DNA from 4 places in the Priestia sp. RMT2NF4 genome. Region 1 is predicted to be linked to each of the others. Evidence: riboswitches for the same ligand, from Rfam matches in the RefSeq annotation. Region 1 holds a riboswitch; each other region holds the start of a gene.
The links. Region 1 has a riboswitch for cobalamin ahead of ACMX9J_RS03960 ((2Fe-2S) ferredoxin domain-containing protein). Riboswitches for the same ligand answer to the same signal wherever they lie in the genome.

Region 1 (3,112 bases):
GCACTTTCTTATTTCAAATAATGAAGAAATTGGATACGGAGGAAATTCGAACATTACGCCTCAAACGGTAGAATACTTAGCGGTTGATATGGGTGCCATGGGAGATGGACAATCTACTGATGAATACACCGTGTCTATTTGTGTAAAAGATTCAAGCGGCCCATATCATTACGGTTTGAGAAAGCATTTGGTGGAGCTAGCTAAGCAGCATGATATTCAGTACAAATTAGATATTTATCCGTTTTACGGATCAGATGCTTCTGCTGCTATTCGTGCCGGGCATGACATCGTACACGGCTTAATTGGTCCAGGAATTGATTCTTCTCATGCGTTTGAGAGAACGCATCAAGATTCATTGAACCATACGTACAAGCTTCTTTACCACTATGTGCAATCGAACATGGTTCTGCTTTAAGAAAGGAATATTTAATTAGTGTATTTTTATGCAAAACAAAGAGCAGGACGGGACAGTGATGTCTGTACTTTCCTTTCCTAAAAAAGAAGCCGGCTGTCCGGCTTCTTTTTTTAATAAATACTATATATTTTTTTACTGGTGAAGCAACAGTTGGTAAAAAAAGCACCTTTTTTAAAGAGGTATAATACGGCTTAAACCTTTTGTACATTTTGTTCATTTACAGAAGTTAAAATGTTTTTAAATTTTTAAAAGTTTCTTGTGACAAGTTTTGTAGAATGGGTTTTCAAAAGGATATGGTTTCGTCATAATGTGGATATAGCGATCACTACAATAATCGGAGGCGAATCTTTTCATGTGGGTACTGACGGTATATGCTGGAAAAGAAATGAAAATGTTTGAATTTGAAACTGAAACGCAGGCGAGAGAAGCTTTTGCAAAAACAAATGGCTGTAAAGTTCTTTCAGAAGTCGTGTATTATAATGATCCTCATTTAACATTAGTAGCTATATAATGAAAAAACAAGAGCTGACTTTATGCTCTTGTTTTTTTATAGCTTCTTGTATCTTACGAAAAGAATAGAGTTGAAATAAAAAAAAATGTACGCTATGATATGGTAGTTACTTCTATTATTCTGATAGTTTAAAAGGTTCATATATATCAAACAGCAACAGTAAAGATGCCAAGAAGGCTTAATAGGGAAACTGGTGAAAGACCAGTACTGCCCCCGCAACTGTAAGTGTGGACGAACGAGTATAACCACTGTGGAAAAATCACGGGAAGGTTCTCAAGTAGAATGATACACAAGTCAGGAGACCTGTCTTTATTGTGAAGTTTCTATTTCTCCGGGGAGCGGGAAGGGAAACGTTGGCTTAAAGTGGCATTCGTGTACACTTTTATTCTGACGTTTTACCCGCTCGCATATTAGCGAAGCGGGTTTTTCTCGTAGCACAAAACTACATATCGTGCAAAAAAGGTGCGCAATGTTCACATTGCGTTAAATGGGAAGTCTGGTGTGAAGCCAGCGCGGTACCCGCCACTGTGAAGAGGAGCTGATTGCATATGCCACTGTATTCGGGAAGGCGCAATCAGGTGATGAATCGAAGTCAGGAAACCAGCCTTTTTCTAATGCGAAGCTTACCCTACGGGATATAGGTGGAAGTGCAAAAACTTAGTTTGAATTTTTCTGCGCCTCTATCATTGATAGAGGCGTTTTTTTAGTAAAGGAGCGAATAAGTGTGACGACGTGGAACTTAAATGGAACAAAACATCACGTATTGATTTGTAATGGAAGCAGCTGTATGAGAAAAGGTGGAGAAGAAGCCACGCAAGCTATTCGAAATAAAGTGACTGAACTGAATCTAGATGAAGCGGTTCACACAACCCGTACGCGCTGTAACGGAAGATGCAAAGATGCTCCTGTAGCTATCGTGTACCCTTCAGGAGATTGGTACAAGCAGGTCACTGAAAACGTAGCTCATCGAATTGTTGAAGAACATTTAGCAGGAGGCTGCAGCATAAAGGAATCACTTATTTATGAATATGATCAAAACGGTTTTGTTTCTCCGGAAAAGAGTGACTCCATAGAAGGAATTGACAAAGTAAAAAGTAACGCATAAAGGAGGAGCTAGCATGAAAGGTAAACTGTTAGTTATTGGATTCGGCCCAGGAAGCTTTGAACATATTACACAGCGAGCAAGAGAAGCCATTCAAGAAAGTGATATGATCATTGGTTATAAAACCTATGTGGAATTAATTCAAGGACTATTAACGAATCAGCAAATTATTAGTACAGGAATGACCGAAGAAGTAAGCCGTGCACAAGAAGCCGTAAAGCAAGCTGAAGCGGGAAAAACCGTGGCGGTCATTTCAAGCGGAGATGCAGGAGTATACGGAATGGCCGGCCTTGTGTATGAAGTGTTGATTGAAAAAGGATGGAAAAAAGAAACGGGCGTAGAGCTGGAAGTGATTCCTGGCATTTCGGCTATTAATTCATGCGCATCCCTCCTTGGGGCGCCCGTGATGCATGATGCCTGTACGATTAGTTTAAGTGACCACCTTACGCCTTGGGAGTTAATCGAAAAACGAATCGAAGCAGCTGCACAAGCAGATTTTGTAGTAGCTTTTTATAATCCGAAAAGCGGAAGACGCACAAGACAAATTGTGGAAGCGCAAAGGATTTTATTAAAATACCGTTCCCCCGATACGCCTGTTGGTCTTGTGAAAAGCGCTTATCGTGACCGCGAAGAAGTGGTAATGACCAATTTAAAAGACATGTTAAATCATGAAATAGGCATGCTGACTACCGTTGTTGTCGGAAATTCATCTACGTTCTTTTACGATGACTTAATGATTACACCGCGCGGGTATCAGCGGAAATATACCCTCAACCAAACAGAGCAGCCGCTAAGACCGCATCAGCGACTTCGAAAAGAAGCAGAACCATGGGCTCTTGATCAAGAGGAGACTGTAAAGCAAACGGCTTCAGCTATTGAAGATGTTCAGAATACAAAAGAAGAAAAAGCGGCTTCACGAGCTCTGGCAGAAGAAGCGCTTCAAGCAATTTTAGGTGAAACTACTTCACCGGTCGTACACCAGCCAATTGAGTCTATTTTTGAAGTGGCAGTTAGTCCAGGGCTTGCAAATAAGAAGTTTACGCCCGTTCAAATGACAACACTAGCAGAAGTTGTTGGTGAAAAA
Region 2 (3,112 bases), on a different contig from region 1:
TCGGCGGTGGAGGAAATAACACCGTTAACCGTATGATTGAACATGGTGTACAAGGGGTAGAATTTATCGCCGTTAATACGGATGCTCAGGCGCTTAATTTATCTAAAGCAGATGTGAAAATGCAGATTGGTGCGGCATTAACGCGAGGATTAGGTGCAGGAGCTAATCCAGAAGTAGGAAGAGAAGCTGCAGAAGAAAGCAGAGAGCAAATTCAAGAAGTACTGCAAGGCGCAGATATGGTATTCGTAACAGCTGGCATGGGGGGAGGCACTGGTACTGGAGCAGCTCCGGTTATTGCCCAAATTGCCCGTGAACTAAATGCTTTAACAATTGGAGTAGTTACTCGCCCTTTCAAGTTTGAAGGAAATAAACGTACCAAGCAAGCAGTAGGCGGTATTACTGCGATGAATGAATCGGTAGATACCCTTATTGTCATTCCAAACGACCGCTTGCTTGAAATCGTTGATAAAAAGACACCTATGCTTGAAGCATTCCGTGAAGCAGATAATGTTCTTCGCCAAGGTATTCAAGGTATTTCAGATTTAATCGCTGTTCCGGGGCTGATTAACCTTGACTTTGCTGATGTAAAAACAATTATGTCTAATCAAGGATTTGCGCTTATGGGTATCGGACGAGCTTCGGGATCAGATCGAGCAATTGAAGCAGCGAAAAAAGCGATTTCTAGTCCGCTGCTAGATGCATCGATTGATGGAGCAAGAGGCGTGCTGCTGAACATTACGAGCGGCAGCAGCCTGAGTCTTTACGAAGTACAGGAAGCAGCAGATATTGTCACGTCCGCTTCTGATCAGGACTTAAATATGATTTTTGGATCTGTGATTAATGAAGATTTAAAGGACGAAATGATGGTAACCGTTATTGCCACTGGATTTGATGATGAAGATATTTCACCATCAGCTTCCACTTCTAGAGTTTCAAGAGCACGCTACTAAATTAAATAACCAGCTTTTATGGTGGCAATTGTTTTTCAATTGCCTTAAAAGGGAATCCGGTGAAAATCCGGAGCGGTCCCGCCACTGTAACAAGGAGCCTTATGTCAAAAAGCCACTGTCTATTTAGAGACGGGAAGGCGGTATAAGGCAATGACTTGAAGCCAGGAGACCTGCCATAAATCGCAGCACACAATAACCTACGAGGATAGGGAGGTGTTTTGGCAGAATCAAAAATACGATAAACAAGGGATACGTTTATCTGAATTTGTTGTGAAGGCAAGCACTTCTTTTTAGAAGTGCTTTTTTTTGTGTATTAAAATAGAAGGTGGAAAAATGAATGATAAATAATAAAAAACTTGTATCTATGATATTTCTCGTGTTACTTTGCCTCACTGCTTGCGCTCCTAATGAAGAGAGCGTAAGTATAAAAGAAAGAAAGAAAACGGATAAAAGTGTGACGTTTTTATTTAATTTTACATCTGCAACGCTTGATCCTCATACGGACGATAATTATACAGCAGTTCGTGGGGGAGTAGGGGAGACGCTTGTTAAAATCAACGACGATTTAAAAATAAAGCCTTGGCTTGCTGAAAAGTGGGAAACGAAAGATAACGGCCTTACATGGACATTTATGATAAGAAAGAACATCACGTTTCAAAATGGAAAAGCGCTGGATGCAAATGCCGTTAAGTCTTCTCTTCAAAGAACGATAGACCAAAGTTATGCGATGAAAAACGCTTTAAATATTAAAGAAATGAAAGCGAACAGTCATGCGCTGACAATTACATTAAAAGAAACAATGCCTAAATTTCCTTCTGAATTAGTGCATCCAAATACAGCTATTATAGATGTTGATGCTTCTAATATAGCTAAGAAGCCCATTGGTACGGGTCCATTTCGCGTCTTGTCTTTTGATCAAGGAAATCAAGTAAAATTAGAAAGATATGAAAATTATTGGGGTGGAAAAGTGAAATTGAAAAGTGCGATCTTTGGATTTAACGAAGATGCTAATGCGCGAGTTGCTGCTCTTCAATCTGGAACAGCCGATATTATTTATCGCCCGCCTTTAGAAAGCTTGGGCACTTTACAAACAGATCCGTCTTTTAAAGTAAGTGGAGTACCTAGTGTGCGCACCCATTTATTGCTTTACAATCAAACTAATGACGCATTAAAAGACGAAAATGTAAGAAAAGCTATCGATACCTTATTGAACCGAAAAGAAATTGTTAGCAGCATCATGAACAATCAAGCGGCAGCGGCTGGAGGTCCATTTTTACCCCAATTTCCTTTTGCTGATAGTACTGCTAATGAGCAAAGAGGTATGACATCTGCTAAAAAATATTTAGAGAAAGCAGGCTATCAAATCAAAAATGACAAAGCAATCAAAAATGGAAAGCCACTATCGCTCTCTCTTGTCACATACAGTTCTTTGCCAGAACTGCCTTTAATTGCTCAGCTTATACAGTCTAATGCCAAAGAGTTAGGAATTACTATTAAGATTCACCTAGTTGAAGATAGCGATGAATATGTAATGGCAAAAGATGATTGGGATTTAGCATTGTACAGCCTTATCACAGCACCTAGAGGAGATGCCAGCTATTATTTAAGTACGAACTATTTGCCCGGCGGTGGTTTAAATGCCAGCCGGATTAATGATGATACGCTAACAAAAATGATAGAACAGTTAAATTCAACAGTAGATGACGCAAAACGAGATCAGTTAGCCAAACAAGCAACCGCTTTGATTAATAGAAAAATGCTGACGTCATCGATTGTACATCCAAACATTGTTGTTGCTTATAATCAAAAAGTGAAAAACTGGACAACAAATCCAAGCGAGTATTATATGCTGACTCAGCACTTAGACGTAACGCCGTAGTTAACATTGCAGCATAAGCAGAGAAAAGAAAAAGTATACAATGATCGCTAAAAGGATGTGACAGTAAACGTGCAAGAAGTACAAATGTATCAAATTAAAGAAGTAAAAGAAAAGGATGCTGAAGTGATTCAGTTTGTCATGAATATGCGGAATGAGCTATTTCCTATGCTGGAAAAAAATCAGCTTCCTGTGGATTTGCTTCATTTTAATGAACATTACGTTCAAGCGAAAGACGCTGCTTTTTTTGCAGCTGTTACGGAAAATCAACAAGTAATTGGAACCA
Region 3 (3,112 bases), 820 kb from region 1:
AGTGCACTGGGTCATTGATATTCCTGTCTTTAACTTCCGGTGCATCGCATTAAATAATATCATCAGTCCCAAGAATAAAATATATGGATTTACAGATAGAGAGCTGAATTATTTAGAGCAGCAGCTAGAGGATGCTCCTCGTAATACCGTTGTAGCCATGCATGCGCAGCCAAATATTGGCCGGTGGTCAGACCTGGGAGGTTTTCCTGTAACGACTCCTCAAAGTCAAGAATTTTTTGATTTAATTCAAGAACATCGCGTGAAAAAAGTGTTAGTCAGCCACGTGCATGCGTATGACGAGCAGTTTATTAGAAAAAACAGAAACGGGTCGTTTACGCTTGGAAGAGGTACTGATTTTGTATTATCAGGAGGCGCGGGTGCTCCCCTTGATTTTGAACCGCCTTTAATTTTAAATAATTATAATTTTACGGAGTTTTTTGTTAGCCGGTACGACATTTTAGGACCTCTTCTTTGGAAGGATTTTGGACGACCTCGAAGAAGTTGTTTGTAAAAACAAGAAAGTAGAAAGCTAGGTTCAAAAAAAGAGGCTGGGAAAAAAGGGTTTTAGGCGAAATGAAAAATGAACCACTAATCAAGCATCTTGATTAGTGGTTCATTTTTTTATTAGGGTAAACGTAGATTTCATGTGTATAGGTCTTTCTAGCAGGTGATTGGAGGACAAGACGAAGACTCCTGCGGGAAAAGCGGAACAGGTGAGACCCCACAGGAGCTTATGCGACGAGGAGGCTCAGCGACCGCCCGCGGAAAGCGAAGTCTTGTACGGAAATCAACTGCGGTGTCACAAGCGATTCAGCTCATGAATCCCATTTGCCTTTAGATTGGATTCACTTCGTTATGTCTCAACCTCTTTTGGAAAACCGTACGAAACCTTGTAGCAGAAGGCTAAGCCAAGCGTTATAATAGATAGTGAATGATGATATATTCTCTATATTTGTCATATATTTGTATTACATATGTAATTGAAGAAAAACATTCACTTGATATACTGTTTAATGACTTAACTTTATCTTAACATTCACAGTGAAATGCCTGTTTATAGAAACTTAGAACATACACAGCAAATGGAGGAGCTATCATGGCAAACGAAAAGATGCAAGAAGGACTCAATCGTTTTATTAAGGAAGATTTAAATGACCTTTTAGGTAGACTGTTCCCCCTAATGGACCGAGAATGTGCGGAAGAAAAGAGAATGCTTATCGAAACGGCGGTAGAGTACATTTATTCTTCAGGGTATCATCAAGGAGCAAAAGACTTGATCGAAACACATCGAAAAGATGATTACAAATTATTAAGGCAAAAATTAGCGTCAACGCCTCCTGAAAACTAATTTTTTTGAAATTTCTTTTGACAACATAAATGTAAGGTGTTAAGATGACTCTACATTCAAAATATTATAAACAATTAAAACTCTTATTGAGAGAGGCGGAGGGACTGGCCCTGTGAAGCCCGGCAACCATTTAACAATCTTGTTAAAAAGGTGCTACATCCTGCAAAGCGTACAGCTTTGAAAAATAAGAGAGGATTTCATAGATACTATGCCTCTCTATTCATAATAGAGAGGCTTTTTATTTTATGTGAAGGTGTTTTGAATGAACAATTTCATAGAAATGCATCAGGTGCTGTGTAACGAATGTACGCAGCTTAAAAGGGAAGACCGGTGAAAAGCCGGCGCGGTCCCGCCACTGTAATGGGGAGCAACTTATTAACCACTGTTTCATGTTGAAATGGGAAGGGATAGGAAGCGATGAACCTAAGTCAGGAGACCTGCCTGTTGTATGCACTTAAGCTCTACGGGATATAGAGAGGAGTGAGGAATACGTGTTGAGAAAAACAGGCTATCTCAACTTTAGTTAAGTATGCGTATCATCTCTCTTTTCATTTCGAAAAGAGAGATTTTTTAGTTTAGCGATAAAAAAATATACAGGGAGTGGAAAAAATGAGCAGTGTAAAAAGTTCAAATGTAGGTTATCCAAGAATTGGTGAAAAACGAGAATGGAAAAAAGCGCTTGAGCAGTTTTGGGCAGGAAAGCTAGAGAAAGATATCTTTCTACAGGAAATTGAAGCTCTTCGTCTAGGACATCTAAAAAAACAGCGTGACGCAGGAATTGAATTAATTCCAGTCGGCGATTTTAGCTTATACGATCACGTGTTAGATACAGCCGCTATGTTTGGTTTGGTGCCAAAGCGCTTTGAATATAACGGAGGCCCGGTATCCCTTGAAACGTATTTTGACATCGCCCGAGGAACAAAAGGTGCGGTAGCTTCTACGATGACAAAATGGTTTAACACAAATTATCACTACATCGTACCCGAGCTTGACGAATATACGCCTGCCCTTGTAGAAAATCGTCCGCTTCAATTTTACAAAGAAGCAAAGCAAAAGCTGAATATCAAAGGCAAGCCCGTTATTTTAGGTCCAGTAACATTTGTGAAGCTGTCAAAAGGATATAAAAAAAGTGAGTTTAAGAAAGTAGTTGAACAGTTTGTTCCTCTTTATGCAACAATCTTAGCGGAGCTGGAGGCAGAAGGGGTCGAGTGGGTACAAATAGATGAGCCGATTTTAGCTACAACGCTATCAAAAGAAGAGGTGGCACTGTATAAAGAAGTCTATAAAGCTTTGAAAAAAGCGGCACCGAATGTAAAAGTCATTTTGCAGACGTATTTTGACAGCGTAGATTACTATAAAGAAGTAGTTGCTCTTCCTGTTCACGGAATTGGATTGGATTTTGTACATGACCGAGGCGAAAATCTCACGGCGCTTAATAAATATGGGTTTCCAACTGATAAAGTGCTGGCAGCAGGAGTGATTGACGGACGAAACATTTGGCGTGAAAACTTGGACGAACAGCTTTTAACAATCAGTGAAATTGAAGAAGCCGTATCAAAAGACCGTTTGATTCTGCAGCCTTCATCAAGTTTATTACATGTTCCTGTCACGGTGAAAAGCGAAAAAACCATTGAGCCAATTCTAAAAAACGCGCTGTCTTTTGCAGATGAAAAGCTAAAGGAAATCACGCTTTTAACAAAAGCGGTGCAGCAAGGAAAAGAAGCAATTGAAAAAGAAATAAGTGTAAGCAAACAGGCGATTCAA
Region 4 (3,112 bases), on a different contig from region 1:
AATTTCCTCTGTTACGACCGTTGTACTTTGGTTTTGCGTGATTTCTGTACATAAGTTACTGCAGTAAATCATGCCCGCGTGTCGGTTTTGATTAGCTCGGTTAACCGTATCACGATAGAACATATAAGGAGTTCCGGTTTCAAGCTGCGAAAGCATAATGCGCTTGAAGATCTCAATAGCAGGCACTGTTTCTCTTGAAAGCTGTTCATTGTTTACACACTCAGCGTAACGAGTGCGGAACGAACCGCTGCCTTCTTCTTCATCATAAAAATCTTCTAACGAGTAGCCCATCAGCGTACGAACTTCGTGAGGATCGAATAAGTGCCAGTCTTCACGTGCTTCTACTTTTTCCATAAACAAATCTGGCAAACATACGCCAGTGAATAAATCATGCGTGCGCTGGCGTTCATCACCATTGTTCAAACGCGCGTCTAAGAATGAAAAAATGTCTTTATGCCAAACGTCTAAATATACGGCAATAGCTCCTTGTCGTTGACCTAGCTGATCGACACTTACAGCCGTATTATTTAGCTGTTTCATCCATGGAATTGTTCCTGATGATACGCCTTTAAAACCTTTTATATCACTTCCTCGGCTTCTAATATGACCGAGGTAGACACCAATTCCGCCTCCATTTTTACTAAGCGTGGCCAAATCTGTATTGCTATCATAAATACCGCGTAAGCTGTCATCAATCGTATCAATAAAGCAGCTAGATAGCTGTCCGTAGCTCTTTCCTGCGTTTGAGAGTGTTGGTGTGGCAACCGTCATATATAGACTAGAAAGCGCCCAGTACGCTTCTTTTACTAATGCTGTTCGATTTTCTTTCTTTTCTTGAGACATCAGCGTCATAGCAATGATAAGAAAACGTTCTTGCGGTAATTCGTATACACGCTTATCATGTGATGTCGCTAAATAGCGATCTGCTAATGTCAGCAATCCAATGTATGTAAATAAACGATCGCGTTCAGGAATAATGACTGAAGCAATTTCATTAATTTCTTCTTCTGTATATGTTTTTAATAGCTGTTTATTATAAATGCCGATTTTTGTTAGTTCTTGAATAAGCTGATAAAACGAACCGTACTTCTCTTTTTTATCATAACCTCGGTTGTCCGCTGCTTTTCGATATAGTTCGTTTAAGTAGACGTCTGCCGCCACGTACGTCCAATCTGGTTCTTCCATTGAAATACGCTCTAGGGCTGCCAAAATTAGTACGTTTGCAACCTTTTCGTCCGTCATATTTTCCTTTACTGTAACAGTTTGAATAACCTTTTCCTCATACAAAGAAAAATCAAGCTGCGTAAATTCTTTTTTTAAACGTTCAATATATGCAGTTAATTCATGTAGAATTGTAGGCTTTAATGTATTCACCATAAATATGGCTCCTCTCTTCACTTCAAAATAAAAAATCGCTCACCGTACCTCGGTGAGCGAATAGAACGAAGATAGAAGAAGACACTAAGTCTTTTCTCAATCCTCGCTCTACCCTCTCACCTCCCGAAGAAGATAAAACGACATAAAAAAGGCAGGTCTCCTGACTTATGCTTCTTTTTACTTTAAGGCCTTCCCATGATGTTTACTCACAGTGGATCTCCTTATTTCATCAGCATTCACAGTTGCGGGGACAGCTTTGGATTTTCACCAAATTCCCTTTTAAGTCTTTTTATCAGACACCTTTTTCACTGGAAAACACAAAATATAGTATTTTATTATTGTTTAACAAACAACATATTGTGTTATGTTATAAACACATTATATAGGACAACTTAGAAAACTATCAACCTATTTTCAAAAATAATTTTGTTTTTTACGATAAAATCCTTCGACTTTTTTCATCAAACTACTCCATCATAACATGTTTTGACACGCTTGATGGAACAATGTGCTCTTTTTAAAAAATTTGTCCTATTTTTCTACTAAACATTGCCAACATCAATAAAAAAACCGTTTTTCATAAAAAACGGTTTTTAATTATTTGTATTCTTTTTCAAATGCTGTGATTGTTTTGATAAACTTTTTATCAATATCGTATCCGATCCCCGGTTTTTCCTTCACCTTTATTACTCCGGCTTCTACCTCTACTTCGGGCTTAATAATATCTTTTTCCCAATAGCGAGACGACGCAGAAATGTCACCTGGTATCGTGAAAGAAGGCAGTGTGGCAAGGGCGATGTTATGAGCTCGTGAAATCCCGGCTTCTAACATTCCGCCAACCCAAAGCCTTACACCGTGTAGGGAGCATAAATCATGAATTTTTTTTGCTACAGACATTCCGCCAACTCGACCGATTTTCACATTGATAATCTTGCAGCTTTTTTGTTCGATTGCATGACGTGCATCTTCATAGCTCACAATGCTTTCATCTAAGCAAATCGGCGTCTTCATTTGCTTTTGTAATAATCGATGATCAAGGATATCATCCGAACTTAACGGCTGTTCGATCATCATTAAATTCAATTCATCTAGTTTTTTCAATGAATCACTATCGCTTAACGTATAGGCTGAATTGGCATCAGCCATAAGAGGAATGCTTGGAAATTCATCTCGAATTTGTTTCAGTAGCTCATAGTCAGCGCCTGGCTTAATTTTCACTTTAAAGCGCTTATAACCATCTTTCATATAAGTCTTTATTTGTTCTTTCATGATGGAAATATCATTTAAGCCAACTACCACTCCAGCTTCTACAGCAGGCCTTACTCCGCCAATTACTTCAGCTAAGGGCTTATTTTGGCGCTTTGCATACAAATCCCATACAGCACAGTCCAAAGCTGCTTTAGCCATGTTGTTCCGCTTTAGAGGTTTGAATAACTTTTGAACATCCTCTGGTTTTTGAAGCTGCTGGTGAAGAAGCGAAGGAATTAAAAAATCGTCTAACATATGAAAACATGTCTGAATCGTTTCTTCCGTATACCAAGGAGATGAAAAAGCAACGACTTCTCCCCATCCTGTAAATCCTTTTTCATCTTCTACTTCAAGCAAAATCAATTCTCGATCCTGGACCGTACCATAGCTTGTTGAAAAAGGAGAAAGAAGCTTCATGTCAATTTTATAAAGATGTACTTTTTTGATAATCATCGATTAAATTCCTTTCTGTATGAACGATGATAGC

Region 2: linked by a shared signal. The riboswitch ahead of nikA (nickel ABC transporter substrate-binding protein) and the one ahead of ACMX9J_RS03960 ((2Fe-2S) ferredoxin domain-containing protein) in region 1 are both predicted to bind cobalamin.
Region 3: linked by a shared signal. The riboswitch ahead of metE (5-methyltetrahydropteroyltriglutamate--homocysteine S-methyltransferase) and the one ahead of ACMX9J_RS03960 ((2Fe-2S) ferredoxin domain-containing protein) in region 1 are both predicted to bind cobalamin.
Region 4: linked by a shared signal. The riboswitch ahead of ACMX9J_RS17655 (ribonucleoside-diphosphate reductase subunit alpha) and the one ahead of ACMX9J_RS03960 ((2Fe-2S) ferredoxin domain-containing protein) in region 1 are both predicted to bind cobalamin.

The regions. Positions count from the first base shown of each region.
Region 1 is NZ_JBLQZO010000001.1:780,857-783,968, reverse strand. Features, by position in the region: gene ACMX9J_RS03970 (M42 family metallopeptidase) at 1-415, shown strand, start outside; gene ACMX9J_RS03965 (hypothetical protein) at 768-926, shown strand; cobalamin riboswitch at 1,073-1,252, shown strand; cobalamin riboswitch at 1,370-1,550, shown strand; gene ACMX9J_RS03960 ((2Fe-2S) ferredoxin domain-containing protein) at 1,651-2,031, shown strand; gene cobJ (precorrin-3B C(17)-methyltransferase) at 2,045-3,112, shown strand, end outside.
Region 2 is NZ_JBLQZO010000008.1:33,749-36,860, forward strand. Features, by position in the region: gene ftsZ (cell division protein FtsZ) at 1-950, shown strand, start outside; cobalamin riboswitch at 953-1,143, shown strand; gene nikA (nickel ABC transporter substrate-binding protein) at 1,288-2,829, shown strand; gene ACMX9J_RS23670 (GNAT family N-acetyltransferase) at 2,899-3,112, shown strand, end outside.
Region 3 is NZ_JBLQZO010000001.1:1,598,015-1,601,126, reverse strand. Features, by position in the region: gene ACMX9J_RS08630 (metallophosphoesterase family protein) at 1-511, shown strand, start outside; gene ACMX9J_RS08625 (hypothetical protein) at 668-838, shown strand; gene ACMX9J_RS08620 (hypothetical protein) at 1,097-1,348, shown strand; SAM riboswitch class I at 1,429-1,539, shown strand; cobalamin riboswitch at 1,619-1,808, shown strand; gene metE (5-methyltetrahydropteroyltriglutamate--homocysteine S-methyltransferase) at 1,958-3,112, shown strand, end outside.
Region 4 is NZ_JBLQZO010000004.1:16,881-19,992, reverse strand. Features, by position in the region: gene ACMX9J_RS17655 (ribonucleoside-diphosphate reductase subunit alpha) at 1-1,377, opposite strand, end outside; cobalamin riboswitch at 1,510-1,696, opposite strand; gene menC (o-succinylbenzoate synthase) at 1,975-3,078, opposite strand; gene ACMX9J_RS17645 (o-succinylbenzoate--CoA ligase) at 3,082-3,112, opposite strand, start outside.